4 regions of the Streptomyces sp. NPDC054796 genome follow, and region 3 is predicted to be linked to each of the others. Evidence: riboswitches for the same ligand, from Rfam matches in the RefSeq annotation. Region 3 holds a riboswitch; each other region holds the start of a gene.

Region 1 (7,527 bases), on a different contig from region 3:
CGAGGTGCCGTGCGGCGGCCGCGGCGTCGTCGGGGGTGGGCGCGGGGCTCGTGGGGTGGACGGCGACGCCGTAGTACGCCAGCAGCGCGGCGGCGTCCTCCGCGCCGAGGGGCACGCTGCGGTGCCGCTCCTCGGTGGTGGCCGACACGGTGGTGGGCCGGGCCTCGCGGGGTCCGGCGGCGGGGAGGGCGTCCTCGGCGGGGGCGTCGCGGGGGGCCGCGGGCTCCACGCCGGAACCGGCGCCCGCGACGGAGGCGGGGCCCGTACCGGAACCCGCGACGGGGTCGGAGGCGGAGGCCGTACCCGAACCGGTGCCCGCGACGGGAGCGGGAGTCGCGCCCGCGCCGGAACCGGAATCCGCAGCCGAGCCGGGGCCCGGCTCCCGGCCGGAACCGGAACCCGGGGTTTCCCCGGGCCCCTCGTCCGGGGCCGCCGGTGCCGCGCTTCGTGCCGCCGCGCGGGCGATGAGCGCGGACGCCGCGGCCTCGTCCACCTCGTACTCCGGCACCCGCCCCGGCGCCGTCGCCTCCTCGCGCCAGCGCGCGTACCGCACCGCCTCGGACAGGGCGCGCGCCGCGCGTTCGGCCGCCGGGTAGCTGGGGATGCCGCGCTCCGCGAGGGCCGCGTCGAGGCCCTCGATGGCGAGGTGGACCACAGCGACGGGCTTGTCCGAGCCCTCGGCCGTCTCGCGCAGCGCGTCGGCCAGCTCCCCCACGGGCGTGTCCCCGACCCAGGGGATGGCCGTGACCACGACCGCGTCCGTGCCGGGGTCGGCGAGCGCGTCGGACAGGGCGCGGCGGAAGTCGTCGGGGGTGGCGGACGTCGTCAGGTCACGGACGGGCAGCGGGCGCAGGTCGTCCGTCAGGCAGGCGTCGTAGGTGAGGAGCGCGAGGGACTCCGCGTTGCCGAGGATGGCGACGCGGGGCCCCGCGGGGAGGGGCTGGCTGACCAGGAGGATGCCCGCGTCGAGCAGTTCGGTGACCGTCTCGACCATGATCACTCCGGCCTGGCGCAGCAGCGAGGTGACGGTCGCGTCGGGGGTGCGGGAGGCGGGCGCCGCGTGTCCCGGCGGGGGCGCGCTGCCGCTGTGCCTGGCGCCCTTGACCACGACGACGGGCTTGCGCGCCGCGGTGCGCTTGGCGAGGCGGGTGAACTTGCGGGGGTTGCCGATGGATTCGAGGTAGAGCAGCGCGACGCCGGTGCCGGGGTCGTCGTCCCAGAACTGGAGCACGTCGTTCCCCGATACGTCCGCCCTGTTGCCCGCCGAGACGAAGGAGGAGAGACCCATGCCGCGCCGGTGCAGCCCGGTGAGCAGCGCGATGCCGATGGCGCCCGACTGGGTGAACAGGCCGATGCCGCCGCGCCGGGGCAGCTCGGGCGAGAGGCTCGCGTTGAGCCGGACGTCGGGCGCGGTGTTCATCAGCCCGAAGGCGTTAGGTCCGATGATGCGCATCCCGTACGAGCGGGCCAGCCGCACCAGTTCGCGCTGCTCGTCGCGCCCGAAGTCGGCGGAGAGCACGACCAGACCCTGGGTACCGTGCTCGCCGCAGTCCTTGACGACCTGGGTGACGGCAGCCGCTGGCACGGCGACGACGGCGAGGTCGACGGACTCGGGCAGCTCGCCCACCGAGCGGTACGCGGGGACGCCGCCGAGCTCCGTACGCCCCTCGGGCAGCGCGGTGTTGACCGCGTACGTGCGGCCCGCGTACCCGGCGGCGCGCAGGCTCTCCAGGACGGCGCGGCCCGCGCCGCCCGGGTTGCGGCCCGCGCCGATGACGGCGACGCAGCCGGGCGCGAGCAGCCGTCCCACCGAGTGGGCCTCGGCGCGCTGCTCGCGGGCGCGCATCACGGCGAGGGAGCGCTCGGTCGGTTCGAGGTCGAAGGTGAGGTGGACGGAGCCGTCCTCGAAGCTGCGCTTCTGGGAGTAGCCCGCGTCGGTGAACACCTTGATCATCTTGTTGTTCGCCGGCAGCACCTCGGCGCTGAAGCGGCGGATGCCGCGCTCCCGCGCCACGGCCCCGATGTGCTCCAGCAGCGCGGAGGCCACGCCGCGGCCCTGGTGGTCGTCGCGCACGAGGAAGGCGACCTCGGCCTCGTCCGCCGGCGCGGAGGCGGGGCGTCCGGTGCCGTCGATGCGGTCGTAGCGGACGAGGCCGATGAACTCGCCGCCGACGGTGGCGGCCAGGCCGACGCGGTCGACGTAGTCGTGGTGGGTGAAGCGGTGCACGTCGCGGTCGGAGAGCCGGGGGTAGGGCGCGAAGAAGCGGTAGTACTTCGACTCGTCGGAGACCCGTTCGTAGAAGCTCACCAGCCGCTCGGCGTCGTCCGGTGCGATGGGCCTGATCCGGGCCGTGCCGCCGTCGCGCAGGACGACGTCGGCCTCCCAGTGGGTGGGGTAAGCGCGCTCCGACGGGCTCTGCATGGGGTCAGGGTAGGACCTGTGAGCCGGGCTCGCGCCCGTACGTGCGACAGTGCAGGCTGAGGGGGCACGGGAGCAGCTCGCACCGCGTGCGAGACTGGTCTAGACAACAGTTCACAAGCGTCACGATTCGAAGGGCTTCACCATGGTTGAGCGCCGCGTCACCGTCGGCTGGGCCGAGGGCCTGCACGCCCGCCCCGCCTCGATCTTCTGCCGCGCCGCGGCTGCTGCGGGCGTCCCGGTCACCGTGAAGAAGGGCGAGGACGGCACGCCGGTCAACGCCGCTTCCATGCTGGGCGTGCTGGGTCTCGGCGCGGAGGGCGGCGAGGAGATCGTGCTGGCTTCCGAGGCGGATGACGCGGAATCCGCGCTCGACCGTCTGGCGAAGCTCGTCTCCGAGGGCCTCGAAGAACTCCCGGAGACCGTCTGATTCGCACCGTCTGATTCGCTGCCCTCAACGGCAGGAAAAGAGCAGGAGGAATTCACGGGCACACGCCTGTGAATTCCTCCTCTTCTTTGTATACGGGGAGTGTTAAAGAGAATCGCGCGCCGTGTTTACGGAAGGTTTCGTACTCCTCACGGCCGCTTTGCGCGCGGCCCCTTTCGGTACCGGGCGGCGCAGTCTGTGGAGCACCGCGGAACGCTCCACGTGCTGGGCCGTCAGCGCGCGGGCCCGCTCGGCGTCGCCGCGCGCCACCGCGTCGACGATGGCGCCGTACTCCTGCCATACGGTGGCGGCCTGCGCGGGCACGTCCACCGCGTACACCCATGTGATCTTGCGCCGGAGCTGGGTGAGCAGCGTCGTCAGACTGGGGCTGCCGGACGCTTGGGCCAGTGTCTCGTGGAACCAGTCGCCCAGGGAGCGCAGGTCGGAGAGGTGGCCACGGTCCACGCGCTGCTGGCCGAGGCGCACCAGGCCGCGCAGCACCTTGAGGTGGGCCTCGGTGCGCCGCTGCGCCGCGCGCGCCGCGCCCAGCGGCTCCAGCACCGCGCGGATCTCCAGCAGGTCCGCCGCCTCCTGCTCCGTCGGCTCGGCCACGCAGGCGCCCGCGTGTCTGCGCGTCAGCACAAAACCCTCGGACTCCAGCGTGCGCAGCGCCTCGCGCACGGGGACCCGCGAGACTCCGTAACGCCGGGCGAGGAGTTCCTCGGTGAGCCGGGCGCCGGGCGGAAATGCCCCGCTGACGATGTCGTCGCGGATTGCCGTGCAGACCGCGTGCGCGGAAATTCGCATGACTCGAACTGTATTGCAGCCACGTCGAATTTCCGATGGCGAGAGTTCCCCTCACGTGAATACGGCGTGAAAAGGACCCCCGGCCATGTGTCGGCCGGGGGTCCTGATACTCACGGATGCCGCGCGGAGTCGGGTACGGCGCCGGGTTGGGCGTCGGATTCGGCTTCGGTTTCGGTTTCGGTTTCGGTCAGATCTTGACGCCGTGCTGGCGCAGATAGGCGACCGGGTCCATGTCCGAGCCGTAGTCGGGGCCCGTCCGGGCCTCGAAGTGGAGGTGCGGGCCCGAGGAGTTGCCGGTGGAGCCGGAGAGGGCGATCTGCTGGCCCGAGGTGACGGACTGGCCGACAGAGACGCCGATGGACGACAGGTGGCCGTACTGCGTGTACGTGCCGTCCTTGTGCTTGATCACGATGTTGTTGCCGTAGGCGCCGCCGTCGCCCGCCTCCACGACCTCACCGGCCGCGACGGACTTGACCGGGGTGCCCTGGGCCGCGTGGAAGTCGATGCCGGTGTGGCTGCCGGAGGACCACATGCCGCCGCCGGTCTGGTAGCCGGTGGAGACGTAGGAGTTGTCGACGGGGGCGACGTAGCCGTTGAGCGCGGCGCGCTTGGCCTCCGCCTTGCGGGCCGCGCGCTCCTTGGCCTCCTTGGCCTCGCGCTCGCGCTCCGCCTTCTCGGCCGCCGCCTTGCGCTTGGCCTCGTCGGCACGCTTCTTCGCCTCGGCCGCGGCCTTCTTGGCGGCGGCCTCGGCCTTGGCGCGCTCGGCCTCGGCCTGCTGGGCCTCGGCCTGGTCGCCGACGGTCGCGGCGAGGGAACCGCCCAGGTCGATGGCCTGGGTCAGACCGGTGTCGGTGACGGTGGACGCCTCGTCGTTGGCGGCGAGGGCCGGGGACGCGACGGAGCCCACGACGCCGACAGCGGCGAGGCCCGCTATGCCTGCGGCGTTGACGCCCGCACGGCGACGGGCACGGCTCTGCCCACGATGCTTACCGGTGGCACGGATGAACGCCATGATCTGGCGCGACTCCTTTCCTTCCTTCTCGCCTACCGGGTTAGCTGACGGGTTCGGAGCAGGAAGGTCTCCTACGGGCGCCTCGTGCGGGAGGCGTCCGATTCACCCCAAGGGACGTGTGGGTCCCCGGCTCCCCTGGCTCGCGCCGTACGGGGACTCGGCGATCACTGTCCGTCGGCCGCGGCGCGGTCACTTCTGACGAACAGCGGCCACGACGCTAAGACGGGCATCAGCACGGCGCCAAACAGATCCCGTCTTTTGTCGCGCATGCCACACCCAACACCGGGGCAACACAGGTCAAATCAGACAGGGAAAACGGACATGACGCCGAGACATGTGGAGGGCCCGTGAACAGTCGGCCGACTGTTCACGGGCCCTCCATCACATTCCGGGCAACTCCCCGAGCGGCTCCGGCGACGTAGCGCCGGGCGACGCGGCGCCTCAGGTCCCGGAGACCACGCTCACCTCGCCGATGCCCAGCGCCCGCACCGGCTCCGCGATCTGCGAGGCGTCACCCACCAGGACGGTGACCAGGCGGTCGGCCGGGAAGGCGTTCACGACGGCCGCCGTGGCCTCCACGGTGCCCGTCTCGGCCAGCCGCGCGTACATCCGCGCCTGGAAGTCGTCCGGCAGATACTGCTCGACCTGATCGGCGAGAGTGCCCGCGACGGCGGCGGCCGTCTCGTAGCGCAGCGGAGCGACGCCCACGAGGTTCTGCACGGCGACGTCCCGCTCCTCGTCCGTGAGGCCCTCGGCCGCCAGGGTGCGCAGGACCTGCCACAGGTCCTCCAGCGCGGGCCCCGTCACCTCGGTGGCGACCGAGCCGGAGATGGCGAGCATGGCGGCGCCCGTGCCCTCGGGCGCTGAGCGCAGCACCTGGCCGAAGGCGCGCACCCCGTAGGTGTAGCCCTTCTCCTCGCGCAGCACGCGGTCCAGCCGGGAGGTGAGGGTGCCACCGAGGCAGTACGTGCCCAGCACCTGTGCGGGCCAGACGCGGTCGTGCTTGTCCGCGCCGATGCGGCCGATCAGCAACTGCGTCTGCACGGCGCCCGGACGGTCCACGATGATCACGCGGCCCGTGTCGTCCGCGGTGACCGGCGGCACGGGGCGCGGATCGGCCGTCGATCCGGTCCAGGTGCCGAGGGAGTCGGCCAGCGCCTCGTCCAGATCGACGCCTTCGAGGTCGCCGACGACGACGGCGGTGGCCGTCGCGGGGCGCACATGTGCCTCGTAGAAGGCACGGACCGAGGCCGCGTCGATACGGGCGACCGACTCCTCGGTGCCCTGGCGCGGCCGGGACATGCGGGACGCGGCGGGGAACAACTGGTGGGACAGCTCCTTGGCCGCGCGGCGGGCCGGGTTGGCCAGCTCGTGCGGGATCTCGTCCAGCCGGTTGTTGACCAGCCGCTCGACCTCGCCGTCAGGGAAGGCCGGTGCGCGCAGCGCGTCGGCGAGCAGACCGAGCGCCTTGGGCAGCCGGGAGGCGGGGACCTCCAGGGAGACGCGCACGCCCGGGTGGTCGGCGTGCGCGTCCAGGGTGGCGCCGCAGCGCTCCAGCTCGTAGGCGAACTCCTCGGCGTCGTGCTTGTCCGTGCCCTCGGACAGGGCGCGGGCCATGATCGTGGCCACGCCGTCCAGGCCCTCGGGCTCGGCCTCCAGGGGGGCCAGGAGGTTGACCTCCACGGCGACGACCTGCTGGCCCGGGCGGTGGCAGCGCAGCACCGTGAGCCCGTTGGGCAGCGTGCCGCGCTCGGGCGCGGGGAAGGCCCAGGGCCTGGGGCTGCCGCCCCGGGGCTGGGGGTGGAGATCCATGCTCGGGCCTGGCCTCTCTGCGGGGGTGGTCGCGGTGTCGCTCACTGGCCGGGCTCCTCGTCCTGTCCGTCCTCGGCGTTCTCGTTCTCGGCGTTCTCAGCGTTCTCGGCGGCGGGCGCGGTCGGCTCGTAGACCAGCGCGGCGCGGTTGTCCCTGTGCAGCCGCGCCGCCGCCACGGACCGCACCTCCTCCGGCGTGACCTCCAAGACGCGGCCCACGGCGCTCAGCGCGAGCTGGGGATCGCCGAACAGCACGGCGAACCGGCACAGTTCGTCGGCGCGCCCGCCGACCGTCGCGAGCCGGTCCAGCCACTCGCGCTCGAGCTGGGCCTGTGCCCGCTCCATCTCCTCGGGCGTCGGCCCCTCCTGCGCGAAGCGGCTCAGCTCCTCGTCCACCGCCGCCTCGATGGCGGAGATCTCCACGCCGCTCGACGCCTTGACGTCCAGCCAGCCCAGCGAGGGCGCCCCGGCCAGCCGCAGCAGCCCGAAGCCCGCGCCGACGGCCAGCCTGTCGCGCCGCACCAGGCGGTTGTGCAGGCGGGAGGACTCGCCGCCGCCGAGGACGGTCAGCGCGAGGTCGGCCGCGTCGCACTCGCGGGTGCCGTCGTGCGGCAGGCGGTAGGCCGCCATCAGCGCGCGCGAGGGCACCTCCTCCTGGACCACCTGACGCTGGTCCCCGCCCAGCGTCTCGGGGAGGGAGCCGTCGCGCGGCGGCTGCTTGCCCTCGTGGCCCGGAATGGAGCCGAAGTACTTCTCGATCCAGGCCAGCGTCTGCTCCGGATCGATGTCCCCTACGACGGACAGCACGGCATTGTTCGGCGCGTAGTACGTACGGAAGAAGGCGCGCGCGTCCTCCAGGGAGGCCGCGTCCAGATCGGCCATGGAGCCGATCGGGGTGTGGTGGTAAGGGTGGCCCTCGGGATAGACCATGGCGGCCAGCTTCTCGAAGGCGGTGCCGTAAGGCACGTTGTCGTACCGCTGGCGGCGCTCGTTCTTGACGACGTCACGCTGGTTCTCCAGCGATTCCTCGTCCAGCGCCGTGAGCAGGGAG
Region 2 (7,527 bases), on a different contig from region 3:
TGAAAGTCGCCGCCCGGCAGGCTCGTTCCTGGCTCTTCGAGGAGCAGGGTGGCCCGGAAATCTGGCTCGTGCTGCACGAGTTCGTTCTTCATCAGCCGATCGTCGGCCCCGACGAGATGGCCGAGCAGCTCGACCGGGTCGTCGCCGCGGTGAAGCGACGCCGCCTCATTCCGCAGATCCTTCCGCTGAACGCGGGAGCCCACCCCTTCATGATGGGCACGACTAGGCTCATGACCTTCGCCGATGCCCCGCCACTGATGTACACGGAGGGCATGTACAGCGGGCACATCATCGATGATCCGGCGCTCGTAAAGAACTACATGAAGGCATACGGTCGGCTCAGGGCAGCCGCGCTCCCTCCAGAAGCATCCCTGGCCATGATCGAGTCGGCGACAAAGGACTACGCAAATGGCAAGCGAACAGGCGGATTTGGGTACGGCCGCATGGCGTAAGAGCACACACAGCAACGGCGACGGTGGTCACTGCGTCGAGGTATCCGACGCCCACCCCCACATCGTCCCCGTGCGGGACAGCAAAGCCGCCCCCCACGGCCCCGTCATCGCGTTCCCCGCACCGAGCTGGGACCGGTTCATAGCGGGGGTCAAGGGCGGGGCGTTCTCTCTCTGAGGGCGGAGACCGGCGCATACTCGCGTACATGAGCGACCGTTCCCTCGAAGCCCTCGGGCTTCATGACGTGCCCGCCCTGCGCCCCCTCACGTATCCGGGACGTCCAGTCAGGGAGCCGGTGTTGCTCAGTGGGCGGGAGCTGTTGCCGTTGGGGGTGACCGGTGCGCGGGTGGGGGAGTGGGCCGTCGCGTCCACCGCCGACCCACAGGGGCGGGCGCTCGACCAGGTGCTGGAGGACCTGGGGGACGCGCCCACACGTGAGCGTTACCCCGTCATCGCCGTCGGGTCCAACGCGAGCCCCGCGCAGGTGAGTTACAAGCTCCAGCGCGCGGGCGGCCTCTCGCGCGCCGTGCCCATGGTGCCCGTGGAGATCCACGGCATCGGTGTCGGGCTGTCGGCGCACATCAGCCGCGCCGGTTACGTCTCCGCGTCGCCCTACGTGACGGACACACGCCCCGTCACCCTCGTCGTGAGCTGGCTGGACGAGGCACAGCTCGCGGCCGTCGACGCGACGGAGTTCCCCAACTACGGCCGCGCCCTGCTTCCCGGCGACGGCGACGGATTCCCCATGGTGCTGCCGAACGGTTGGCGGCTGGAGGGCGCGTACCTCTACTTCAACACGCGCGGCCTCCTCGCCCACCCGGACGGCACGCCCCGCCCCACCGCCCCGCAGCCGGACGTACTGCGCGCGCTGCTGCGCGAGTCCGCGCCCCTGCGTGACCTGCTGGGGCCCGACCCCGAGAGCTGGGTCGCGCGAGCCGCCGCCGACCCGCGACGGTGCGCCGCAGGCACCGCCGTCTTCGAAGAAGAGGGCTGGCTGCTTCAGGAGACCCGGTTCAGCGGGTACGCGGTGGCAGGGTAGGCACATCCCCAGGTCCCCCAGCGAAAGGAAGCCCACCATGGCCGACGAGACCCCGCCCGCCCTGCTCGCCCTCCTCAAGGAGCGCAAGCTCGGCGTGCTGGTCACGCTGAAGCGCGACGGACGGCCGCAGTTGTCGAACGTGCTCTACGCCTACGACCCCGACGACCGCCTCATCCGCGTCTCCGTCACGTCCACCCGCGCCAAGTCCCGCAACCTCGTCCGCGACCCGCGCGCGAGCTTCCACGTCACCAGCGAGGACGGGTGGGCCTGGACGGTGGTCGAGGGCACGGCGGAGGTCACGCCCGTCGTCGCCGACCCGTACGACCCCGTCGCGGAGGAACTGGTGCGCCTCTACCGCGACGTCCAGGGCGAGCACCCGGACTGGGAGGAGTTCCGCGCCGCTCAGCTCGCGGAGGGGCGGCAGGTCGTGCGTATCCCCGTGGAGCACGCGTACGGGCAGCCGCTCCGCTGACCCGCGCCCCCGGACCGAAGAACTACGCCGACGCCTCCGTCAGCCGCGCCGCCTCGTCCTCCGTCAGCGTCACCTCGGACACCGCCATCAGCGCCGGAAGCTGCTCGGGCGTGCGCGCGCTGGCGACGGGCGCCGTGACCGTCGGCTGGGCCAGCAGCCAGGCCAGCGCCACGGTCGCCGGTGAGACGTGGCGGGCCTGTGCGATCTCGTCCAGGGCCCGCAGCACCCGCTGGCCGCGCTCCGTCGCCAGATGCTGGGAAGCGGACGCGGCGCGGGCGCTCTCGGGCGAGGCGCCGGGCCGGTACTTGCCGGTGAGGAAGCCGGAGGCGAGGGAGTAGTAGGGCATGACGCCGAGGCCGTAGCGGGCCGCGACGTCCTGGAGTTCGCCCTCGTACGTCTCGCGCGAGACGAGGTTGTAGTGCGGCTGGAGTCCCACGTACCGCGCGAGGCCGAACTCCTCGCTGAAGGCGAGCGACGCGTCCAGCCTGGCCGGCGTGATGTTCGACGCGGCGATCTCGCGGACCTTGCCGGAGCGGACGAGGTCGTCCAGCGCCGTGATGATCTCGGAGACCTCGACGCTCTCGTCGTCGTAGTGCGTGTAGAGGAGGTCGATGTGGTCGGTACGGAGACGGCGCAGCGACTCCTCCACCGCGCTCTTGACCGTGCGCGCCGCGAGGCCCTTGTACTCGGGGTGGGCGCCCACCTTGGTGGCGAGGACGATCTCGTCGCGGACGCGGCTGCCGCGCTCGGCCAGCCAGTTGCCGAGGACGGTCTCGGACTCGCCGCCCGAGTTGCCCTCGACCCAGGCCGAGTAGACGTCGGCGGTGTCGATGAAGTTGCCGCCGTGCGCGGTGTAGGCGTCGAGCACGGCGAAGGAGCCGGGTTCGTCGGCCGTCCAGCCGAAGACGTTGCCGCCGAGGCAGAGCGGTGAGACGGAGAGCCCGCCGAGGGGGCGGCGCTCGCGGGTCAGGTCAGGCATGGCCGTCCCGCTCGCCGTTCCGCCTGCCGCCCCGCTCGGGTTCGCGCTGGTCGCGGAGTTGTCCGAGTTGTGTGTGTCAGCCATACGTGGACCGTAACTCCGCCGGGACGGAAGCGCAGGCCGACGGCCCTGGTGTCGGGGGGTGGTCCACCAGAGCCGCCGGGTCCTGGGCGGGGGCCCGGCCGGAGGACCGGCCGAAGGGCCCCGTTCGCCGCCGCCTCGTCCCCTCCTCGTGCTGTGCCGAGGGCCACGGGGGCCAGGGGCGAGTGGTGCGTGCGCCCGCCTCGGCGGTGCGAGGCGGCGGCGTGGTCGTGAGTGGGCGGGGGCGACCCGAGTGCGCGGGGTGCTGTGTGGTGCGCCGCCCGCCCGAGGCGACCGGGTACCACTGGTCCGGGCTCCCAACCCGGACCCACGTCGACGGAACGGCGTCAGCAGAGCCGCGTCAACGGAACCCCGTCAGCGGCACCCCGTCAGACGCTGAGGCCCTTGCCCCTCAGCCACGCCAGCGGATCGACCGGGTCACCGCCACCGGGCCTGACCTCGACGTGCAGATGCGGCCCCGAGGAGTTGCCTGTGGAGCCGACGCGGCCGATGACGTCGCCGGTGCTGACCTTGTCGCCTGCGGACTTCGTCATCGAGGACAGGTGGCAGAACCACAGCTCGGTGCCGTCGTCCAGCTCCAGCACGATGCGGTAGCCGTACGAACCGGCCCAGCCCGCTTCCTTGATGGTGCCCGTGTGGATGGCCTTGACCGGAGTGCCGGTGGGGGACGCGAAGTCCTGGCCCGTGTGGTCGTTCTGCCACATGCCGCCGGAGGAGCCGAAGCCCGCGGAGAGCTGGTACGAGGAGACCGGGAGCGTGTAGCTCTTGGCGAGCTTGGCGAGGCGGGCCGCCTCCGCCTTGCGGCGCTTCTCCTCCTCGGCCTTCTTCTTGGCCTCGGCCTCTTCCTTGCGCTCTTCCTTGGCCTCCTTGGCGGCTGCCGTCGCCGCCTTGGCCGCGGCGGCCTGGGAGGCGGCCTCGCGCGCCGCCGCGTCCGCCTCGGCCTGCTGGGACTCGGCCTGCGCGAGGATGCGGGCGCGCAGTGCCTCGCCCGCGTCCGTACGGCCAGCCGCCGCGTCCTCCTCGGACAGGCCCGCCTGGCTCAGGGGCGCCTGGACGGCGGCGACGGCCTCCGCGTCGTCCGCGCCGCCCGCGAGGAGGCCGCCGACGCCGGGGAGGTCCTGCACGGAGTCGGCAGCGGAGGCCAGGTCCGGCATGGATATCGCGGCCGGGTCCTTGTCCTTGGCGGTGGCCATGCCGCCCGCGCCGACGGCGGCGATCATGCCGACGCCGAGCACCGCGCCGCTGCGGGCCATGCCGCCGCCGCGCTGCTTGCCCACGCGGTGCCGACCGCGGACGGGACGGACGGAGTCCTCGGTGGGGTTCCACTCGTCGAACGCGTCGTCGCCGTCCTCGTCGCCACCGTCACGCGCGGGGCCGTAGACGTCCGGGACGGGCACCGCCTGGGCGTCGAAGGCCGGGGCTTCGAAGGGCGGGGCCTCGAACGTCTGCGTGTCGAAGGTCTGCGTGTCGAAGTTCCGGGTGCCGGGCGGGACATGAGCACCGGCCGGGACATGGGAGCCGGACGGGGCGAGCGCGTCGGGACGGCCCAGCGCGTCGTAGTTGCCGTACGCGTCGAATGTGCCGTGGCCGTAGCCGGGTGTGCCGTGGTCTTGGCCAAAGCCGTAGCCGTGGCCGAAGTGGTCGCCGCCGTGGGGCGGCCGGCTGTCGTAGGACGCGCCGTACGACGGTGAACCGCCGAAGGACGGCTCGTACGAGGCCTCGGGGGCATGCCTCTTGGACGCCACGGGGGGCGCACTCCTTTCCTTCCTTCTCGCCTACCGGGTTAGCTGACGGGTTCGGAGCAGGAAGGTCTCCTACGGAAGCGCCCGCACATGGAACATGGGCGGGAGAGTCCGATTCACCCCATCCCTCGGAGGGCGGCCCCGGTGTGGGCCGACCGGTGAGAGACCCCCCTCGCCGACGGCTGACGACGGCCGAGAAGTGGTGGTTCCCCGGTTCCCTCGGTGCGCTTCGCGTCGAGTGGTGACTCGCGTTGACGCACGTACGGGATTCGGCGACGGCGCACGGTGCCGACTCTCGTGACGGCTGTGACGACCGCGCTGCGTTATCGAACGTTAATAGAGTCGCGGGCCGAATTCCAAGCTGTTCCGGTGAATTCGTAGTCGCCGTTGCCCTGCACTTTCCCGGGCAGACAGGGGCAATCAGGGGCAGGAATTACCCGAATTGGGGCGCCGGATCGCGGAGAGTGACGAAACATCAGGCTGGAAAGCTGTCTTGAACCGCTCCACAACTCCCCCCTCCCGTCCCCGCCTCGTCTTCACTTCCCCTCCTTCTCCGTCTTCACGTCGGCGTCACGTCCTCCCCCTGCGCCGCGCCACCAGCAGCGCCATGTCGTCCGTGATCCGTCCGCCCGTGTACGCCTCCACGTCCGCGACCAGCGCGTCCAGCAGCCCGTCCGGACCGTCGAAGGCGCACCCGGCCAGGCGGCGCGAGGGCTCGTAGAAGACGCCGCTCCCCTCGCCCCGCGCCTCGGACAGGCCGTCCGTGTAGAGCAGGAGATGCGCGCCGGGCGGGAAGGGCACCTCGTCCGCGCGGTCGGGCCACTCGCCCAGCTCGGGCATCCCCAGCGGCAGCGCGGGGACCCTGGGCTCGATGTAGCTGGGGAACCCGTCGGACTTCAGCAGCAGCGGCGCCGGGTGGCCGCGGTTCACGACGCGGAGCACGCCCGGGTCCTCGGCGGGCACCTCGACGAGGACGGCCGTCGTGAACCCCTCGTACTGGTCGAGCCCCCTCCTGCGGTCCCCCTCGCGCCGCAGCGCGCCCTCCAGGCGGCCCGCGACCGCCTCCAGCGTGTCCTCCTGCTCGGCCGCCTCACGGAACGCGCCGATGACGATGACGACCGCCTCCACGGCCCCGAGCCCCTTCCCCCGCACGTCCCCGACGAGCATCCGGGTCCCGTGCGGGGTCTCCTGGACCGCGTAGAGGTCCCCGCCGATACGGGCGCCGGTCTGCGCGGCCTTGTAGCGCGCCGCGAACTCCAGCCGTCCGATGCGCGGAGGCGGCAGCGGCAGCACAGCGCGCTGGGCCGCCTCCGCGATGATCCGCGCGGAGTCCAGGGCCGCGCCGCTACGGCGCACGATGCCGCTGATGAAGACGGCGAGCGCGGAGACGGTGGCGACAGTGAGAGTGCGCATCGAGACTTCGAGAAGGTCCGACGAGCCGTCCAGCAGGAGCAGCGCCGCGAAGAGGGCGGTGGCTATGAGCCCCGTGCCGATCGTCGCCCGACGAGTGCAGAAGGGCGCTGTCACCAGCGGCGCGGCGGCGAAGAAGGGGGCGCCCGTGATCTCGGAGAAGGTGGTGGCGCTCAGGACGATGCCGAGGGCGAGCATCAGGAGGGGCAACAGGAGGAAGGGGATGCAGCGCCTGCCGGAGCCGCCGACGGGGCCTTCGGCGAGCACGGTCTCCCTGCGGCTGCCGCTGGTCCTGCTCCTTCGGCCCTTCCCGTGCCTCCCGTGCCTCCCGTCCTTTCCGCTGCCCCTGCCCCTGCCCGCTCTCTGGTCCGCCACTGTCCCAATCTGACTCGTGATGACGCGCTCGGCCACTTGACCTGCTCCAATCGCTCCCCCCTTGCGGCCCCCCGGCCGGGTCGACAGCTGAGGGCGCCGCCACACGTTCGCCGCACTCCGTGAGCGCCCGGCGCCCCGGCACGTTCCACTGGAGGCGGGGCTCGCGGCGGGGCCCCGCGCGAGGCGGACGGCGAGCGGCGAGCGGTACGGGGCGGAAGGGAGCGGCGCGCGTGGGAACCGGCAGAGCCGTCGTGCACCTCCGCGCCCCGAAGTGGCCGCCCGCCTGGTTCGGGCTGCTGCCGCCCGTACTGATCGTGCTGGCCGTGACCCTGGAGGAGGCGGCGCCCCCGAAGTACTTCTTCGGCTCGCTGCTCAGCGCCGCAGTCCTGCTGGCCGCGCTCCTCTACCGCCCCCTCGGCACCGCAGCGGTGGGCGCCCTGTGCGTGCTGGTGCTGGCCGTGCTCGACATCAGCCAGGGCTCCGCCTACAACCCGCACATCGTGGGCTCCCTCGTCACCCTGCTCGTCGTCGCGGGGCTCGTCACGCTGCTGTCCGTGGCGCGCGAGCGGACGGTGCGCCAACTCACCCAGGTCCGCGCGGTGGCCCAGGCGGCGCAGCTCGCGCTGCTGCGGCCCCTGCCCGAGCGGATCGGGCCCGTCCGCGTGGCGGGCTTCTACCGGGCAGCCGACGACGAGGCCCTGATCGGCGGCGACCTCTACAGCGTCCGGCAGACCCCGTACGGCGTACGCGTGCTCGTCGGCGACGTACGCGGCAAGGGCATCGGCGCGACGGGCACCGTCGCCACGATCATGGCCTCCTTCCGCGAGGCGGCCGTGACCTGCGAGGATCTGGCCGAGGTCGCCGACCGTATCGAGATGGCGATGGCGCTGGACCGCGAGGACGCGACGGTGCCCGGCGGCGCGGGACCGCCGGGGGACGGCGCGCTGCCGGGGGACAC
Region 3 (7,527 bases):
CCTCCGCGACGTAGAGGTCGCCGGACGCGGTGCCGGTCACGTTGTCGACGCCCGTCAGCGGCGCCTGGCCGCCCGTCACCAGGCTGTCGTCGTAGGCCAGCTCGATGGTGTCGGCGGCGCAGTCGAGCTGCCAGACGCGGTTGTCGCCCTTGGTCGTGAACCAGCAGGTGCCGTTCGCGTAGTAGCAGCCCTCGCCGCCGTCGAAGTGCTTGGCCGCCGCGACCTGCGCCCGCGTACGGGTGCCGAAGACGCCCGGCGACGGGTTCGGCACCGCGGCCCAGCCGACGGGGCCCGACGTGCCGCTGCCCATGGTCAGCACCTCCAGCGTGCCCGCCGACAGGTCGCCCCACGTGGCCGGTCGGAAGCGGTAGAGGCAGCCGTCGCTCTCGTCCTCGGTGAGATAGACGACGCGGCGGTCGGGATCGGCGGCAGCGGCCTCGTGCTTGAAGCGGCCCATCGCGCTCCTGCGCACGGCGGCCTCGGCGCCCCACGGGTCGGTCTCGTAGACGTAGCCGCGGTCGATCTCCTCGCAGGAGAGCCAGGTGTTCCACGGGGTCCGGCCGCCCGCGCAGTTCACGCTCGTGTTGCTGAGCACGCGGTACGCGCCCGTCACCGCGCCAGAGGACGAGAAACGCACGGCGCTCGCGCCGCCGGTGAGGGCGACCTCGGAGTTGGAGACGTAGATCCAGCCGCCGCCGCTGTCGGCGAAGCAGGCGCCGCCGTCGGGCGCCGGGTGCCAGGTGTACGAGGTGCCGGAGACCACCTGGCCCGATCGCGCGATCACCCTGCTCGTGAAGGACTGCGGCAACTGGACGCCGTTCGCGTCTGCGGGGCCGAGTGCCCCGTACGGGCCCGTGCCCGGCTGCGCCGGGTCGGCGTGCGCGGCGCCGCGCCACAGCGTGCCGCCGAAGACGGCGGCCGAGCCGGTGAGCACGGCCGCGCGCAGGAAGGTACGACGCCGGAAGTCACGGCGTTCCACGGTCACTCCACGTTCCACGGTCACTCCACTCGGGTCTGCGGTGCTGCGGTGCCCGGCGGCGTTGCGTCCGCCGGGGAGAGCGGTGGTGCGTGCGGTGCGTGTGCCTTGGTGCCTTGCGGGTGCGGGTGCGGGTGCGGGTGCGGCCCGTACCGCCCGTGCTGCCGGTACCGCCGGTACGGGACGGTCCGGTCCGGGCGGGGTGGAACCTAGCGCTCGGGCGTGACCGGCGCCACAACTCCCCGTGAACCGGAGGCGCGGCCGGGCGGCGGGGAAGGCCCGGGAACGCCGGATGCCCGGCGTCCCTGGAGGGGACACCGGGCATCGGTGTGGCTTCGCCTGCCGCTGTCCGGAGGGCGCGTGTGGCCCGCGCCCTCCGGACCGTCGCGGGCGTAGGGGAGGGAACGCCTCAGACGGAGAGACCGTGCGACTGGAGGTAGCTCACGGGGTCGATGTCGGAGCCGTAGTCGGGACCGGTGCGGACCTCGAAGTGCAGGTGCGGGCCGGTGCTGTTGCCGGTCGAGCCGGAGACGGCGATCTGCTCGCCGGCGTCGACCTGCTGGCCGGGCTGGACGGAGGAGGAGGTCAGGTGGCCGTACTGGGTGTACTTGCCGTCGTCGTTCTTGATGACGACCTCGTTGCCGTAGGCGCCGCCCCAGTCCGCCGAGACGACGGTGCCGGAGGTGACCGACTTCACCGGGGTGCCGGAGGAGGCGGAGAAGTCGACGCCGGTGTGGCTGCCGCTGGACCAGGAGCCGCCGGACGCCTTGTACGGGGTGCTGGTGCCCGCGTCGACCGGCTTGACGTAGTCGCTGGAAGCGGACTGGCCGTCGTCGGAGCCGGAGGTCTCGGCGGTCTTGGAGGCGCCGCCCTGCGGCTGCGTCTTCACCTCGTCGCCGGAACCGGAGCCGGAGGCGGAACCGGAGAGGGTCAGCTTCTGGCCCGGAATGATGACGTTCGGGTCGCCGCCGACGGTCTGGCGGTTGGCCTCGTACAGCTTCTTCCAGCCGCCCTCGACGCCCTCGGACTTGGCGATCTTGGCGAGGGTGTCGCCGCTCGCGACGGTGTACGAGCCCGAGCCGCCCTGGGGCTTGCTCTGCTGCTCGGTCTGCTGCGGCTGCGCGGACTTCGTCGCGGAGTCGTCGGAACCGGAGTCGGGGTTCACGTCGGGGGAGCCGCTGTTCTGGCTCAGCCCGGCCTTGGGGCCGCAGTTGGGCCAGGCGCCCGGACCCTGCTTGGCGAGCACCTTCTCGGCGATGGCTATCTGCTGGTCCTTGGTGGCCTTGTCGGCGGTCGGCGCGTACTGCGAACCGCCGTAGGCGTCCCAGGTGCTCTTGTCGAACTGGACGCCGCCGTAATAGCCGTTTCCGGTGTTGATGGACCAGTCGCCGCCCGACTCGCACTGGGCGACCTTGTCCCAGGTGCTGACGTCGGCGGCGTGCGCGTTCGCGGCGCCCATCAGCGGAAGGGCGATACCCGCGCCACCTGCGGCGAGAGCGAGCGAGACGCGGGAAATGCGCCGCGCGTTACGGCCATTGGACTGTCGGTTAACGCTTTCGCGTGCAAACACAGAAGTGTTCCTCTCCTACGCCTGCGAGGTGAGCTGTCGGATTCGGGCTGGAGTTGCCCGGCCACCTGTGCACATGCCCGTGGCATGTGCGCGAGGGGGCTTCACCCCAAGCCGGTCGCGTTTCCGCGACGCGGCACTTACCTGTGGTTCCCCCGCTCCTGCCGCCCTTGGGTCGGGTGATTTCCGCTGACCGGGCGGCAGGATTCGGCGTCCCGGTCACGGGCCACCGCATGGGACGTGCGATGGCGGATGCACCGTAAACAGATGGAATTCGCGGGGACAACTAAAGCCAGGGAAGGAGAGCCATGTGGGGACCCGCGCATTTCTCGTACGGAGTGTCGAATAAGTCCGTAAGAGAACGCTGTGCGCAGGGCATTCGAAACACGCGTGCCGCGTCCGCGTCAAAACCGGAACCCTTTCGATCTTGCCTTCCTGTGTCGCTCCTCACGCACCTCCTGTGGAACGCGTCACGTCATTTCCGGCTCGCGCGGGGGCACTCGGCGCGATGCCGGGCGTGTGCGGAATACCCCCTGGGGTACCCGTGTTACGGTCGATGATGGATACCCCGGGGGGTACATGAACGAGTCGGTCCGGGAGACCGGAGCGAACGGAGAGCGGAGAGGAGAGGGTCGGCCGTGTTCTTCGTCGACACCATCGGGACCGAGGGCCTGGGCAACCGCGGCTATCTGGCGGGCGGCGCGGCGGAGGCCGTCGTCGTGGACCCGCCCCGCGACATCGACCGCGTGCTCGCGGCGGCGGCACGCAGAGGCGTGCGCGTCGGTCTCGTCGCGGAGACCCATGTGCACAACGACTACATCAGCGGCGGCCTGGAACTGGCCCGCGTCACCGGCGCCCGCTATCTCGTCCCCGCCGAGGCGCACGTCGCCTTCGCCCGCGTGCCCGTGCGCGACGGCGACACCGCGACGGTCGACGCCGGCGCGGGCCTGACACTGCGGGCCCTCGCCACCCCGGGCCACACCCCGCACCACACCTCCTACGCGCTGGAGGAGAACGGCCGCGCCGTGCTGGCCTTCACCGGCGGCTCCCTGCTCATCGGTTCCACGGGCCGCCCCGACCTGGTCGAACCCCGGCTGACCGAGCCGCTCGCCCGCGCCCAGCACGCCTCGGCGCACCGGCTGGCCGACGAACTGGCCGACGATGTGCGCGTCCTGCCCACCCACGGCTTCGGCAGCTTCTGCTCCTCCGGCGGCTCCGGCACGAGCTCCGGGGGCTCCGGGGGCTCCGACGGCTCGGCCGACTCCACGACGATCGGCGAGGAACGCGCGCACAACGACGCGCTCACCCGCGACGTGGACGACTTTGTCAAGGACGTGCTCGCCGGGCTGGAGGACGTGCCCGCCTACTACACGCACATGGCCCCGGCCAACGCCTCGGGCCCGGCGCCCCTGGACCTCACCCCGCCCCGCACCGCCGACGCGCACGACCTCGCGCGGCGCCTGGCCGAGGGCGAGTGGGTGGTGGACCTGCGCTCACGGGTGGCGTTCTCCGAGGGGCACCTCGCGGGCGCGTTCAACTTCGAGGGCGACGGCAAGCTCGCCACGTATCTCGCCTGGCTGATCCCCTGGGGCAAGCCCGTCACCCTGCTCGCCGAGACCCCCGGGCAGATCGCGGCGGCGCAGCGCGAGCTGGCCCGCGTCGGCATCGACCGCCCGGCAGCGGCGGCGACCGGAGGCCCGTCCTCCTGGCTGCGTGCGGGTGAGCGCCCGCACTCCTTCCCGCGCGCCGACTTCGCCGACCTGGCTGCGGCCAGGGAACGGGACGGCGGCGAGGGGACCGTGGTGCTCGACGTGCGCCGCGCGTCCGAGCGCGCGAAGGGCCACGTCGAGGGCTCGGTCCACCTCCCCGTCCACGAGGTGCACGGCCGCGCCGACGAGGTGCCGCCCGGCGTGGTGTGGGTGCACTGCGCGAGCGGGATGCGCGCCGCCGTCGCCGCCTCGATGCTGGCCGCCATGGGCCGCGACGTGGTCGCCGTCGACGACGCCTTCCGGGCCGAGGACTGGGTGCGGGGCGACGGTTCGGGCGACGGTTCGAGTGACGGGGCTACGGGTGCGGGTGCGTAGGGGCGGCCGTAGCCCGGGGCCGGGGTGCGGGGCCGGTCCCGGTCCCGGTCCCGGCTCCGCCGCTGGTCGCGGGTCCGCGCCCGGTCAGGCCAGGGAGAGGAAGAGCTTCTCCAGACGGGCCCGCATCTGCTCGCGGTCGGCCGCCTGGACGGCGCCGTCCTCGCCATCGGCACCCGGCTCCGCGAGACAGCGCTGGAGGCCGGTGGCGATGATCGCGAAACCGGCCTTGTCCAGCGCGCGCGAGACGGCCGCGAGCTGTGTGATCACGTCCTCGCAGTCCCTGCCCTCCTCGATCATCCGGATGATCCCGGCGATCTGACCCTGTGCCCTGCGCAGCCGGTTGAGGACCGTCTTCAGGTCGTCGGCCGCCAGTTCAAGATCCACGGCTTCTCCTCACGTATACCCTCTGGGGTATAGCGTACCCCCGGCGGAGCCGGTGCCACCGAACACGAAGGACCCTCCTGTGACCACCCCTCCCTCCTCCACCTCCACCGCCGTGTCCTCCGCCGCCCTGGCTCCCGGGCAGGCGCGCCCGCGCCTGGACGAGTTCACCGTCGTCGACGTACGCGCTCCCGGCGAGTACGCCTCCGGACACCTGCCCGGCGCCCACAACGTCCCCCTCGACCGGCTCGACCGCGCCCTGCCCGCGCTGCGGCACGCGGCCGGGCGGCGCCCCCTGCTCATGGTCTGCGCCTCCGGGGCGCGCTCGGCCAAGGCCGTCGGCGCCCTGGCCGACGGCGGGATAGCCGCCTCCCGGCTGGCCACCCTCACTGGCGGCACCAGCGCCTGGACCGCCGAGGGCCACGAGGTGGACAGGCCGGAGGCGGGCCGCGCGACCTGGGCCATGGAACGCCAGGTGCGGCTGGCGGCGGGCTCCCTCGTGCTGCTGGGCCTGCTCGTCGACCTCGTGCTGCCGGGCGCGCGCTGGCTCTCCGCCGCGATCGGGGCCGGGCTGGTCTTCTCCGCGCTCACCGACACCTGCGGCATGGCCGCGCTGCTCGGCAGGCTCCCGCACAACAGGCGCGGCGGACGCGCAGCGGACCTCGACGCGACCCTGGCCCGGCTGACCGCCGACTGACTCCCGACCGGGCCCGGCCCGTAGCCGATGCCGGGCGGAGTTCTCCGGCGGGGTTCTCCAGCGGAGTTCTCCGTCGGGGTTCTTCGAAGGGGCTCTCAGGCGAGGCTCTCAGGCGGAGCCGTGCCGCTCCGTGCCGGGGGCGCCGGGGCCGTGTGCCGGGGCCGGGGGGCGGCCCTCGCGGTGGTAGCGGCGCTCGGGGCGGCCCGTGGTGCCGTAGCGGAGGGTGACGCGGGCGCTGCCCGTCGCCACGAAGTGCTCCAGATAGCGGCGCGCGCTCACCCGCGACAGCCCGCTGCGCTCGGCGCACTCGGAGGCCGAGACGCCCTCGCCCTCCACGCCCGCGTCGAGCGCGTCCCTGACGAGCGCCGCCGTCTGCTCCGTGAGCCCCTTCGGCAGCGAGGCGGGCGTCCGCCCGCCGCCGTGGCCCTGGGTCGCGCCCGCGCCCAGCGCGCCGCCAGCACCGCCGGCGCCGCCGAAGAGGCGGTCCACGTCGTCCTGGCCCGGAGCCGCCAGGGCCGCCAGCTCCTTGCGGCGCTCCGCGTACTGCCGCAGCCGCTCCTGGAGCAACTGCCCCTCGAAGGGCTTGATGATGTACTGCACGGCTCCGCCGCGCTGCGCGCCCCGTACCGTTCCCGCGTCCCGCGCGGCCGTGACGACCAGCACGTCGGGACCGCCCTCGGGGGCCCCGCCGCCGCGCAGCTCGCGCAGGACCTCCAGGCCGGGGATGTCCGGGAGGTAGATGTCGAGCAGCACCAGATCGGGGGCCAGCTCGCGCACGGCCGTCAGCGCCTCGGCGCCGCTGTGGGCCACGCCCGCGACGGCGAAGCCGGGCTCGCGCTCGACCAGGGTGCTGTGCAGCCGGGCGACCATGAAGTCGTCGTCGACGACAAGGACGCGGATCACTGGCCTCTCCTTCCCCGGTGGCCGCCGGTGGCCCCGTCGGCCCAGCGGCCCTGGTGAGCGGGGCCGTCCAGGGCCTTTCAGGCCACGGTAGCGCACGCCCGCAAGGCCCCCCGGGGCCCGTCCACCGGGCCGTACGGGCCCCGCGCCCGTGCGGCGGCGCAACGATCCGGCCACCGCGTCGGCCGTCGCGCCGATCACCGCGTCGGCCACCGTGGTCCCAGAAACGCTCCCGCACGCCGCACCCGCGTCACAGCGCCCCGTAGGTGACCCCCGTGAGCTGCTCCGACGCGGCCCACAGCCGCTCGGCCGCCACGTCGTTACGGGTCCACGGCGCGCGCCACGACGGGCCGGGCCCGCCCCGCAGCCCGAGGAAGCGCGGGCCCGTGAAGGAGTCGCCCCGCACCTCGGGGGAGGTCGCCGCGTACAGCGTCGGGGACGCGCCCTGCTCGGCCGAGGTGGCCACCAGCACGCCACCGGCCCGCATGAACAGCTCCGTGGCCCGCCGCCCGGCCAGACGCGGGCCCTTGGTCTGAAGCTCCGTCGACGCGTAGCCCGGGTGCGCGGCGGCGGCGATCAGGGGCACGCCCTTGCGGTCGGCGCGACGGGCCAGCTCGTGCACGAACAGCAGATTCGCGGACTTCGAGGCCGCGTAGGCGAGCCAGCGCCGGTAGCGACGCTCGCTGTTCAGGTCCGCTATGTCGATGTTGGCCAGCGCGTGCATCGCGCTCGAAACGGAGATCACGCGCGGGCCAGGCGCGGCCAGCAGCCGCTCCAGCAGCAGCCCCGTCAGCGCGAAGTGGCCCAGGTGGTTCACGCCGAACTGGGTCTCGAAGCCGTCCGCCGTGCGCGCGTACGGCACGGCCATCAGACCGGCGTTGTTGACGAGCAGATCGACGCGCGCGCAGGGCAGCGACTCGGT
Region 4 (7,527 bases), on a different contig from region 3:
AACCTGCCGAAGATTGTCGCCGTCGCGTACCGCCGGGTACAGTCGCCGCACTGCTCCGCCCCTGCTGTCGAGGCGAAAGAGAAGTTGGTGGTGAACGACCGTCACCCGTCGGGAGACCCCGGCCCGACCGATACCGCTTCCGACTTCTCGTACGCGGCATACGACGCGAACTACGAGCAGGCGGCGTACGGCACGTACGGCCAGCAGGAGGCACCGCACGGCCACACGGCCGTTTACGACGGTTACTCGACCGGCACTTTCGACGCCCTCGCCGCCTCCTACGGCGACGGCGATCCCCTCTTTGGTTCCCTCCCGGGCGCCGCCGAAAACAACGGCGACGGGAGCGCGGGGGCGTATGGAGCGGGTGCGTACGAGACCGGCTATGACACCGGGCACTACGACACCACCGCCTGGACCCAGGCCGGATACCAGGGCACGCCCGGCATTCCGGCCCAGCAGAGCGGCGAGCAGGCCAACTACGGCTATGCCGCCTCGCATTGGGACACGGGCACCTTCGACGCCACGGCGTTCGGCACCGGCGCCTACGACACCGGCCAGTGGGACGCCTCCCAGTGGGACACCGGCGCCGGCCAGCCCGCCACCGCCGCCTACGGCGGGCAGGACTACGACGCGACGGGCCAGTGGGACACCAGCGCCTACGCCGCCGAGCCGTACGCGCAGCCCGAGCAGTACGCGTCCTACGAGCAGTACCCGCAGTACGAGCAGTACGAGACGCCGCAGCACGACACGCCCGGGGCGTACGACACCGGAACATTCGAATCCGGCGCTTTCGACACGACCGGCGCGTTCGACGCGGGCACATTCGACACCGGGTCCTACGAGACCACCTCCTTCGGCACCGGGACGCATGAGGCGTACGGCGCTTATGCCGCGTACGAGACCCATGAGTCCTACGAGCATCCGCACGATCCGCACGGCTACGGCTACAGCTACGACGACGGCACCGGCGACACCAGCCACAACCACGGTCATGGTCACGGTCACAGCCAGGCGGCCTCGCAGTCCGTGCCCGGCGCACCCGAGCCCGAGCCGGATCCCGGCGCCGCGATGGACTCCACCGCGGCGATGCCGACCGTCGGCGCCTTCGACGCGTACGGCCACGAACACGAGCACGAGCACGAACCCGCGGGCGCCGACGACGACGCGCCCACCCCGGCAGGCCACGGCGACGTCACCCCGCTCGCCTCCGCCGCCCTCCCCCACTCCCGCGGTCGCCGCCGCTCCGTCAAGCCCCGGCGCTCCGCGCTGCTGACGGTCGCGGTTCCCTCGGTCGCCGTGATGGGCGTCGCCGGTGTCGCCGCCGCCTCCGTGATGGGGAGCACGGGCGACAGCGAGGACACGACGGCGCAGTCGGCCTCGGACGCCTCCCCCGTCAAGCCGTCGGCCGCCAACGACAAGCTCGACACCCAGCTCGCCGGACTCTCCGCCGACGCCGACGACTTCGCCGACCGCGCCAACCGCACCCAGGAGCGCATCGACCTCAAGAAGCGTCAGGAGGAGGAGCGCAAGCGCAAGGCCGAGGAGGCCGCGCGCAAGGAGGCGGCACGCCCCAAGTTCGCGCTCCCCGTCGAGCAGCACGGGCTCAGCGCGCGCTACGGCTCGGCGGGCGTCAACTGGATGTCGATCCACACCGGCATCGACTTCCCCGTCAGCTACGGCACCCCCGTCAAGGCCGCCACCGACGGCACCGTCAGCACCAAGTGGGACATGTCCTACGGCAACATGGCCGTCGTCACGGCGAAGGACGGCACGGAGACCTGGTACTGCCACCTCAGCAGCACCAAGATCCGGTCCGGCGAGGTCAAGGCCGGTGAAACGATCGCCTACTCCGGCAACTCCGGCAACTCCACCGGGCCGCACCTCCACTTCGAGGTACGCCCCGGCGGCGGCTCCGCCGTGGACCCGCTGCCCTGGCTCCGCGCCAAGGGCCTCGACCCCACGTAGACCTCACGGCGCGTAGACCGTTCCCTAGCGGCTGCCGTCACGGAGAACGCCGTACGGCCGGCCGCGAGGGCGCCGTCGTCCGTCGCCGACAACACCCTCGCCGTCGCCGCTACAGCTTCTCGACCGGCGCGTACCGCAGCAGCAGCCGCTTGGGCTTCTCACCGCCGAAGTCGACGGTGGCCTCGGCGCTGTCGCCGCTGCCCTTGACCTCGACCACCGTGCCCAGGCCGAAGCTGTCGTGCGTGACCCTGTCCCCCACCGCCAGCGAGACCGTGGGGCGGTCCTTGGCGCGGCGCGTCGCGAAGCCGCTCGGGCCGCCGCGCCGGGCCGCCGTGGACGACGAGAGCGAGGCGCCGATGCCCGAGCCGATCGCGGCGCCCGCGCCCGACCCTGGGCCCATCGCCGCGCCCATGGAGGCGCCCGTGCGCTTCCAGTCCAGGAAGGAGTCCGGGATCTCCTCCAGGAAGCGGGACTGCGGGTTGTACGAGGGCTGGCCCCAGGCGCTGCGCATGGTGGAGCGCGTCAGATAGAGCCGTTCGCGGGCGCGCGTGATGCCCACGTAGGCGAGACGGCGCTCCTCCTCCAGCTCCTTGGTGTTGCCCAGGGCGCGCATGTGCGGGAAGACGCCGTCCTCCATGCCCGTCAGGAAGACGACGGGGAACTCCAGGCCCTTCGCCGTGTGCAGCGTCATCAGCGTGATGACGCCGGTGGCCTCGCCGTTCTCGCCCTCCTCGTCGTCCGGGATCTGGTCCGAGTCGGCGACGAGCGCGACCTGCTCCAGGAAATCGGCCAGCGTGCCCGGCTCGTCCTCGCCGCGCTCCTGCTCGAACTCCAGCGCTACGGCGGCGAGTTCCTGGAGGTTCTCGATGCGGGTCTCGTCCTGCGGGTCCGTGGACGCTTGCAGCTCGGCCAGATAGCCCGTCTGCTCCAGCACCGCTTCCAGCACCGTGGCCGGGCCCGCGCCGGACTCGACGATGGTGCGCAGCTCCTCCATCAGCGTGTTGAACCGCTTCACGGCGTTCGCCGAGCGGGCCGCCATGCCGTACGCCTCGTCGACGCGGACCAGGGCCTGCGGGAAGGTGATCTTCTCGCGGAGCGCCAGCGCGTCGATCATCGCCTCGGCGCGGTCACCGATGCCGCGCTTCGGGGTGTTGAGGATGCGGCGCATGGAGACCGAGTCCTCGGGGTTGGCGAGGACGCGCAGATAGGCCAGCACATCGCGGACCTCCCTGCGCTCGTAGAAGCGGACGCCGCCGACGACCTTGTACGGGAGGCCGACGCGGATGAAGACCTCTTCGAAGACACGGGACTGCGCGTTCGTGCGGTAGAAGACCGCGACATCGCCCGCGCGCGCGTCGCCCGCGTCCGTGAGGCGGTCGATCTCGTCCGCGATGAACTGTGCTTCGTCGTGCTCGGTGTCCGCGACGTAGCCCGTGATGCGGGCGCCCGCTCCGGCCTGGGTCCACAGATTCTTGGGGCGCCGGTTCTCGTTCCGCTCGATGACGGCGTTGGCGGCGCTGAGGATGGTCTGCGTGGAGCGGTAGTTCTGCTCCAGGAGGATGGTGGTGGCGTCCGGGTAGTCCTCCTCGAACTGGAGGATGTTGCGGATGGTGGCGCCCCGGAACGCGTAGATCGACTGGTCCGCGTCGCCGACGACGCACAGCTCGGCCCGCTCGACGGCGCCCGCGCCCGCACCCGCGTCCACACCCGTATCCGTGTCCGCGCTGCCGCTGGCGCCCGTGCCCACCAGCTCGCGCACCAGCGTGTACTGCGCGTGGTTGGTGTCCTGATACTCGTCCACCAGCACGTGCCGGAAGCGGCGGTGATAGTGCTCCGCCACGTCAGGGAACGCCTGGAGGAGGTGGACGGTCGTCATGATGATGTCGTCGAAGTCCAGGGCGTTGGCCTCGCGCAGCCGTGCCTGGTACATCGCGTACGCCTCGGCGAGGGTCTTCTCGAAACCGTCCGTGGCCTGGGCCGCGAAGTCCTCCTCGTCGATCAGTTCGTTCTTCAGGTTCGAGACCTTGGCGCTGAACGACTTCGGCGGGAACCGCTTCGGGTCCAGGTCCAGATCGCGGCAGACCAGGGCCATGAGGCGCTTGGAGTCCGCCGCGTCATAGATCGAGAACGACGAGGTGAAGCCCAGTTTCTTGTGCTCGCGGCGCAGGATGCGCACGCACGCGCTGTGGAAGGTGGACACCCACATCGACTGCGCACGCGGCCCGACCAGCTCCGCGACGCGCTCCTTCATCTCGCCGGCGGCCTTGTTGGTGAAGGTGATCGCGAGGATCTGGCCCGGGTGGACCCCGCGCGCGCCCAGCAGATGGGCGATGCGGTGGGTGAGCACCCGGGTCTTGCCCGAGCCCGCCCCGGCGACGATGAGCAGCGGGGAGCCGCTGTGCACGACGGCGGCGCGCTGCTGCTCGTTCATGCCCTCCAGCAGCGCGTCCGTGTCCACCACGGTGCGGGGCGAGCCGCCGCGGTGATACGCGTCACGCGCGGCTGCCGCGCCCCCGGCGAAGGTGCCCGCGAAGAGATCGTCCGGGATCTCCTCCTCCGGGTGCTGATCCTCGGGGGGAGGCGGAGGCGGGTCCTCGGTCTTGGGATCGAGGTTCGCCAGGAAGCTGTCGTCGAAGAGGCTGCTCATCGTCGTCCGAGTCTAGGCGGCCCCACCGACAGACCTCCGTGCGTCCCGGGAATCGCCCCCGGAATCGCCCCGGAAATCCGTGCCCCGGTGCGGGTGCGCGGGCTCGTCGACGGCCCCGTTGCGACGGCCTCGTACCCGCGACGCACCGGCCCCGTACGCCCATACCGGACGGATACCGCACCAATCCCGCACGGGTAACGAAGAGATATCGGACGTATCCCTCACCAGCCTTCACAGGAACGGCACACCTTCGCTACCGTGCCGTGCCAGGCAGCCCGCACCCCCGTCGGCGACAGCGTCGGCACGGGCGGCCACCGCCGAGTCCGGCCGCAGGGCCGGAGCCGGGGACCCACTCGCGTACGCCGCGCGACCACCGCGTGCCCGCGTGCCACCCGGGGTGAATCGGCCCGTACGCGCCGCGTGAGCGGAGCGCTCCGGTCCGTAGGGCAGCCTTCCGACGCCCGAACCCGTCAGCTAACCCGGTAGGCGGTTCACGGAAGGAGTCGTCGGCCTTGGCGTCGCATCGCAAGCCGCGCACCCGCGTACTGCACTCCGCAGCCTCCAAGCGGGGCGTCATCGGTGTCACCACCGCGGCCCTCGCGTCCGTCACCCTGCTCTCCCAGGGCGCGACCGCCTCGCCCTCGGACGACGGCGGGGGCGGCGGCGGACGGCAGTCGGTCGAAGAGGTCAAGCAGAAGGTCGACAAGCTCTACCAGCAGGCGGGAGCCTCGACGCAGAAGTACAACGCGGCCAAGGAGAAGACCGACGCGCAGCGCGAGAAGACCGACGGCATGCTGGACGAGGTCGCCGAGCGCACCGACAAGCTGAACGAGTCGCGCCGTGTCCTCGGCAACTTCGCCGCCGCGCAGTACCGCACGGGCGGCATCTCGCAGACCGCGACGCTGCTGCTGACCGAGGACCCGCAGAGCTTCTTCGCGCAGACGCACCTGCTGGACCGCATGACCGGCCGCCAGAAGGAGGCCGTCGACGACTACGAGAAGCGGCAGAAGGCGGCCACCGAGAAGCGCGCCGAGGCGACGCGCGAGCTGGAATCGCTCTCCTCTTCACAGAAGGAGCTGAAGGAGAGCAAGCGCGAGGTGCAGTCGAAGCTGGCCGAGGCGCGGCAGTTGCTGTCGAAGCTGACCGCCAAGGAGAAGGCGCGGCTGGCGCAGATCGAGCGCGAGAAGCGGGCCGAGGCCCGGCGCGAGGCGGCCGAGCGGGCGGCGGCGGAGCGACGTGAGGCGGCCGAGCGCCAGAAGCGGGAACAGGGCGACGGGTCCGGTTCCTCCGAGGGCTCGGGCTCCGGTTCCGGTTCGGGTTCCGGTTCGTCGGGCGGCTCGTACTCGGCCAAGGCCGCGAAGGTGATCGACTTCGCCAAGCAGCAGCTCGGCAAGCCCTACGTGTGGGGCGCGACGGGACCCAACTCGTACGACTGCTCGGGGCTCACTCAGGACGCCTGGAAGAGCGCGGGGATATCCCTGCCCCGGACCACGTACGACCAGGTGAAGGTCGGCACGCGGGTCGCCAAGTCGGACCTGCGCCCCGGTGACCTGGTCTTCTTCTACGACGACGTCAGCCACGTCGGCATCTACGTGGGCGGCGGACAGATGATCCACGCCTCGAAGCCGGGCGACGACGTGAAGTACGAGGCGATCGACTACATGCCGTTCCACTCGGGGGTGCGGCCCGCCTGAAGCGGAGCGTTCGACGGGAGTACGCCGACGGGGCGCGGAGGCACCAGCGGGTGCGCCGCGCCCCTTCGCGCGCCCGGGGCGGCCCGGGGCGCGCGGATCGTCCGGGGCGGCCGGGGCGGCCGGGGCGGCCGGATCGAGGAACTACGCGCCGCCGTTCACGTCCACAGCACCGCGATGAAGATGTTGACGGTCGTCAGGGCGCCGACCGTGCCCAGCAGCGCTGACGGGACCTTCTCCTCGTCCCTCTTCACGTAGACCAGCCCCAGGATCACCACCAGCAGCGCCAGCTTGATCCCGATCTTGACGTTGTTCACGGGCTGGTCGTCCGCCTGGTTGAGGCCGACGAGGACGATGCCCGTCGCGAGCATGGTCAGCGCGCCGTGCAGCATGCCCGGCAGCATCCGCGCCGTGCCGGAGCGCAGGGCACCCATCTGGAAGAAGAAGCCGCCCAGCAGGGCCGCGATGCCCACGATGTGCAGGCAGACGAAGAGGTTGATGAGGACGTCCATGGCCCGGAGCGTAGCCCGGCCCGTAGCACCGCCCGACGGCCAGGGTGCGCCGATCGCCCGCATCGGTCACGGTCTCGCCGGTTCCCGTTCCGTAGCGGGCGCCCCCGTTCACGCCCGCACGCGCCGCATGGACGAAAGCGGACAGTCTCGGGCAGTCCCGGTCAACCCCACACCTCGCCGCACGGGGCAGGTTTAGCGTCCTCGTCCAGGTGGCCGGGTCCGCCCCGTGCGAGGCCCGGCCACCCCGCCGAGATCCGGCGGCGGCTCGTCCCCCCTGTGCGGGTCCGCCGCCGGATCCCCACCTCGACGGACGTACGGGCGTCGCACGCGACGCCGCACGGTGTACGGCCGCGACGCGACGCGAAGGAAGTGACGGCCGCACCATGGCCTCGCACCGAAAACCCAAGCCCCGCCCCCTCACCGGATCCGCAGCGCGCACGGCGCTCACCCTCGCGCTCGCCGCCGCCGCGAGCACCACCGCGTTCCAGGGCTCGGGCCACGCCGACCCCCGTCCCGGCTCCACCGCCCAGGTGAAGGCGAAGGTCGACAAGCTGCACCACGAGGCCGAGAAGGCCACCGAGGCGTACAACGGCGCGAAGGAGAAGGCCGACGAGGCGGCGGAGGAGCTGGAGGAACTGCGCGACCAGGCGGCGCGCAAGCAGGAGCGGCTGAACGCGACGCGGGACGCGCTGGGCGCGCACGCGGCGGCCGA

Evidence for each region. A riboswitch is a leader RNA that binds a small molecule or an ion and turns the genes downstream of it on or off. The one in region 3 is predicted to bind cyclic di-AMP.
Region 1: another riboswitch for cyclic di-AMP. It lies ahead of ACWGJ2_RS15915 (M23 family metallopeptidase); the one in region 3 lies ahead of ACWGJ2_RS25380 (transglycosylase family protein).
Region 2: another riboswitch for cyclic di-AMP. It lies ahead of ACWGJ2_RS29915 (M23 family metallopeptidase); the one in region 3 lies ahead of ACWGJ2_RS25380 (transglycosylase family protein).
Region 4: another riboswitch for cyclic di-AMP. It lies ahead of ACWGJ2_RS27235 (NlpC/P60 family protein); the one in region 3 lies ahead of ACWGJ2_RS25380 (transglycosylase family protein).

What each region holds. Positions count from the first base shown of each region.
Region 1 covers NZ_JBSHAO010000016.1:30,872-38,398, forward strand. The annotation lists gene ACWGJ2_RS15900 (GNAT family N-acetyltransferase) at 1-2,422, opposite strand, end outside; gene ACWGJ2_RS15905 (HPr family phosphocarrier protein) at 2,565-2,849, shown strand; gene ACWGJ2_RS15910 (GntR family transcriptional regulator) at 2,952-3,653, opposite strand; gene ACWGJ2_RS15915 (M23 family metallopeptidase) at 3,841-4,665, opposite strand; cyclic di-AMP (ydaO/yuaA leader) riboswitch at 4,681-4,838, opposite strand; gene ACWGJ2_RS15920 (M16 family metallopeptidase) at 5,107-6,477, opposite strand; gene ACWGJ2_RS15925 (M16 family metallopeptidase) at 6,519-7,527, opposite strand, start outside.
Region 2 covers NZ_JBSHAO010000045.1:47,381-54,907, reverse strand. The annotation lists gene ACWGJ2_RS29940 (helix-turn-helix domain-containing protein) at 1-452, shown strand, start outside; gene ACWGJ2_RS29935 (DUF397 domain-containing protein) at 409-627, shown strand; gene ACWGJ2_RS29930 (hypothetical protein) at 656-1,489, shown strand; gene ACWGJ2_RS29925 (PPOX class F420-dependent oxidoreductase) at 1,527-1,961, shown strand; gene ACWGJ2_RS29920 (aldo/keto reductase) at 1,984-2,940, opposite strand; gene ACWGJ2_RS29915 (M23 family metallopeptidase) at 3,411-4,439, opposite strand; cyclic di-AMP (ydaO/yuaA leader) riboswitch at 4,801-5,028, opposite strand; gene ACWGJ2_RS29910 (PP2C family protein-serine/threonine phosphatase) at 5,355-6,461, opposite strand; gene ACWGJ2_RS29905 (PP2C family protein-serine/threonine phosphatase) at 6,800-7,527, shown strand, end outside.
Region 3 covers NZ_JBSHAO010000033.1:58,652-66,178, forward strand. The annotation lists gene ACWGJ2_RS25375 (alkaline phosphatase PhoX) at 1-997, opposite strand, end outside; gene ACWGJ2_RS25380 (transglycosylase family protein) at 1,386-2,435, opposite strand; cyclic di-AMP (ydaO/yuaA leader) riboswitch at 2,550-2,735, opposite strand; gene ACWGJ2_RS25385 (MBL fold metallo-hydrolase) at 3,182-4,627, shown strand; gene ACWGJ2_RS25390 (metal-sensitive transcriptional regulator) at 4,712-5,011, opposite strand; gene ACWGJ2_RS25395 (rhodanese-like domain-containing protein) at 5,091-5,705, shown strand; gene ACWGJ2_RS25400 (response regulator) at 5,814-6,608, opposite strand; gene ACWGJ2_RS25405 (oxidoreductase) at 6,856-7,527, opposite strand, start outside.
Region 4 covers NZ_JBSHAO010000038.1:10,821-18,347, forward strand. The annotation lists gene ACWGJ2_RS27225 (M23 family metallopeptidase) at 91-1,965, shown strand; gene pcrA (DNA helicase PcrA) at 2,075-4,612, opposite strand; cyclic di-AMP (ydaO/yuaA leader) riboswitch at 4,918-5,116, shown strand; gene ACWGJ2_RS27235 (NlpC/P60 family protein) at 5,125-6,306, shown strand; gene ACWGJ2_RS27240 (hypothetical protein) at 6,462-6,815, opposite strand; gene ACWGJ2_RS27245 (NlpC/P60 family protein) at 7,199-7,527, shown strand, end outside.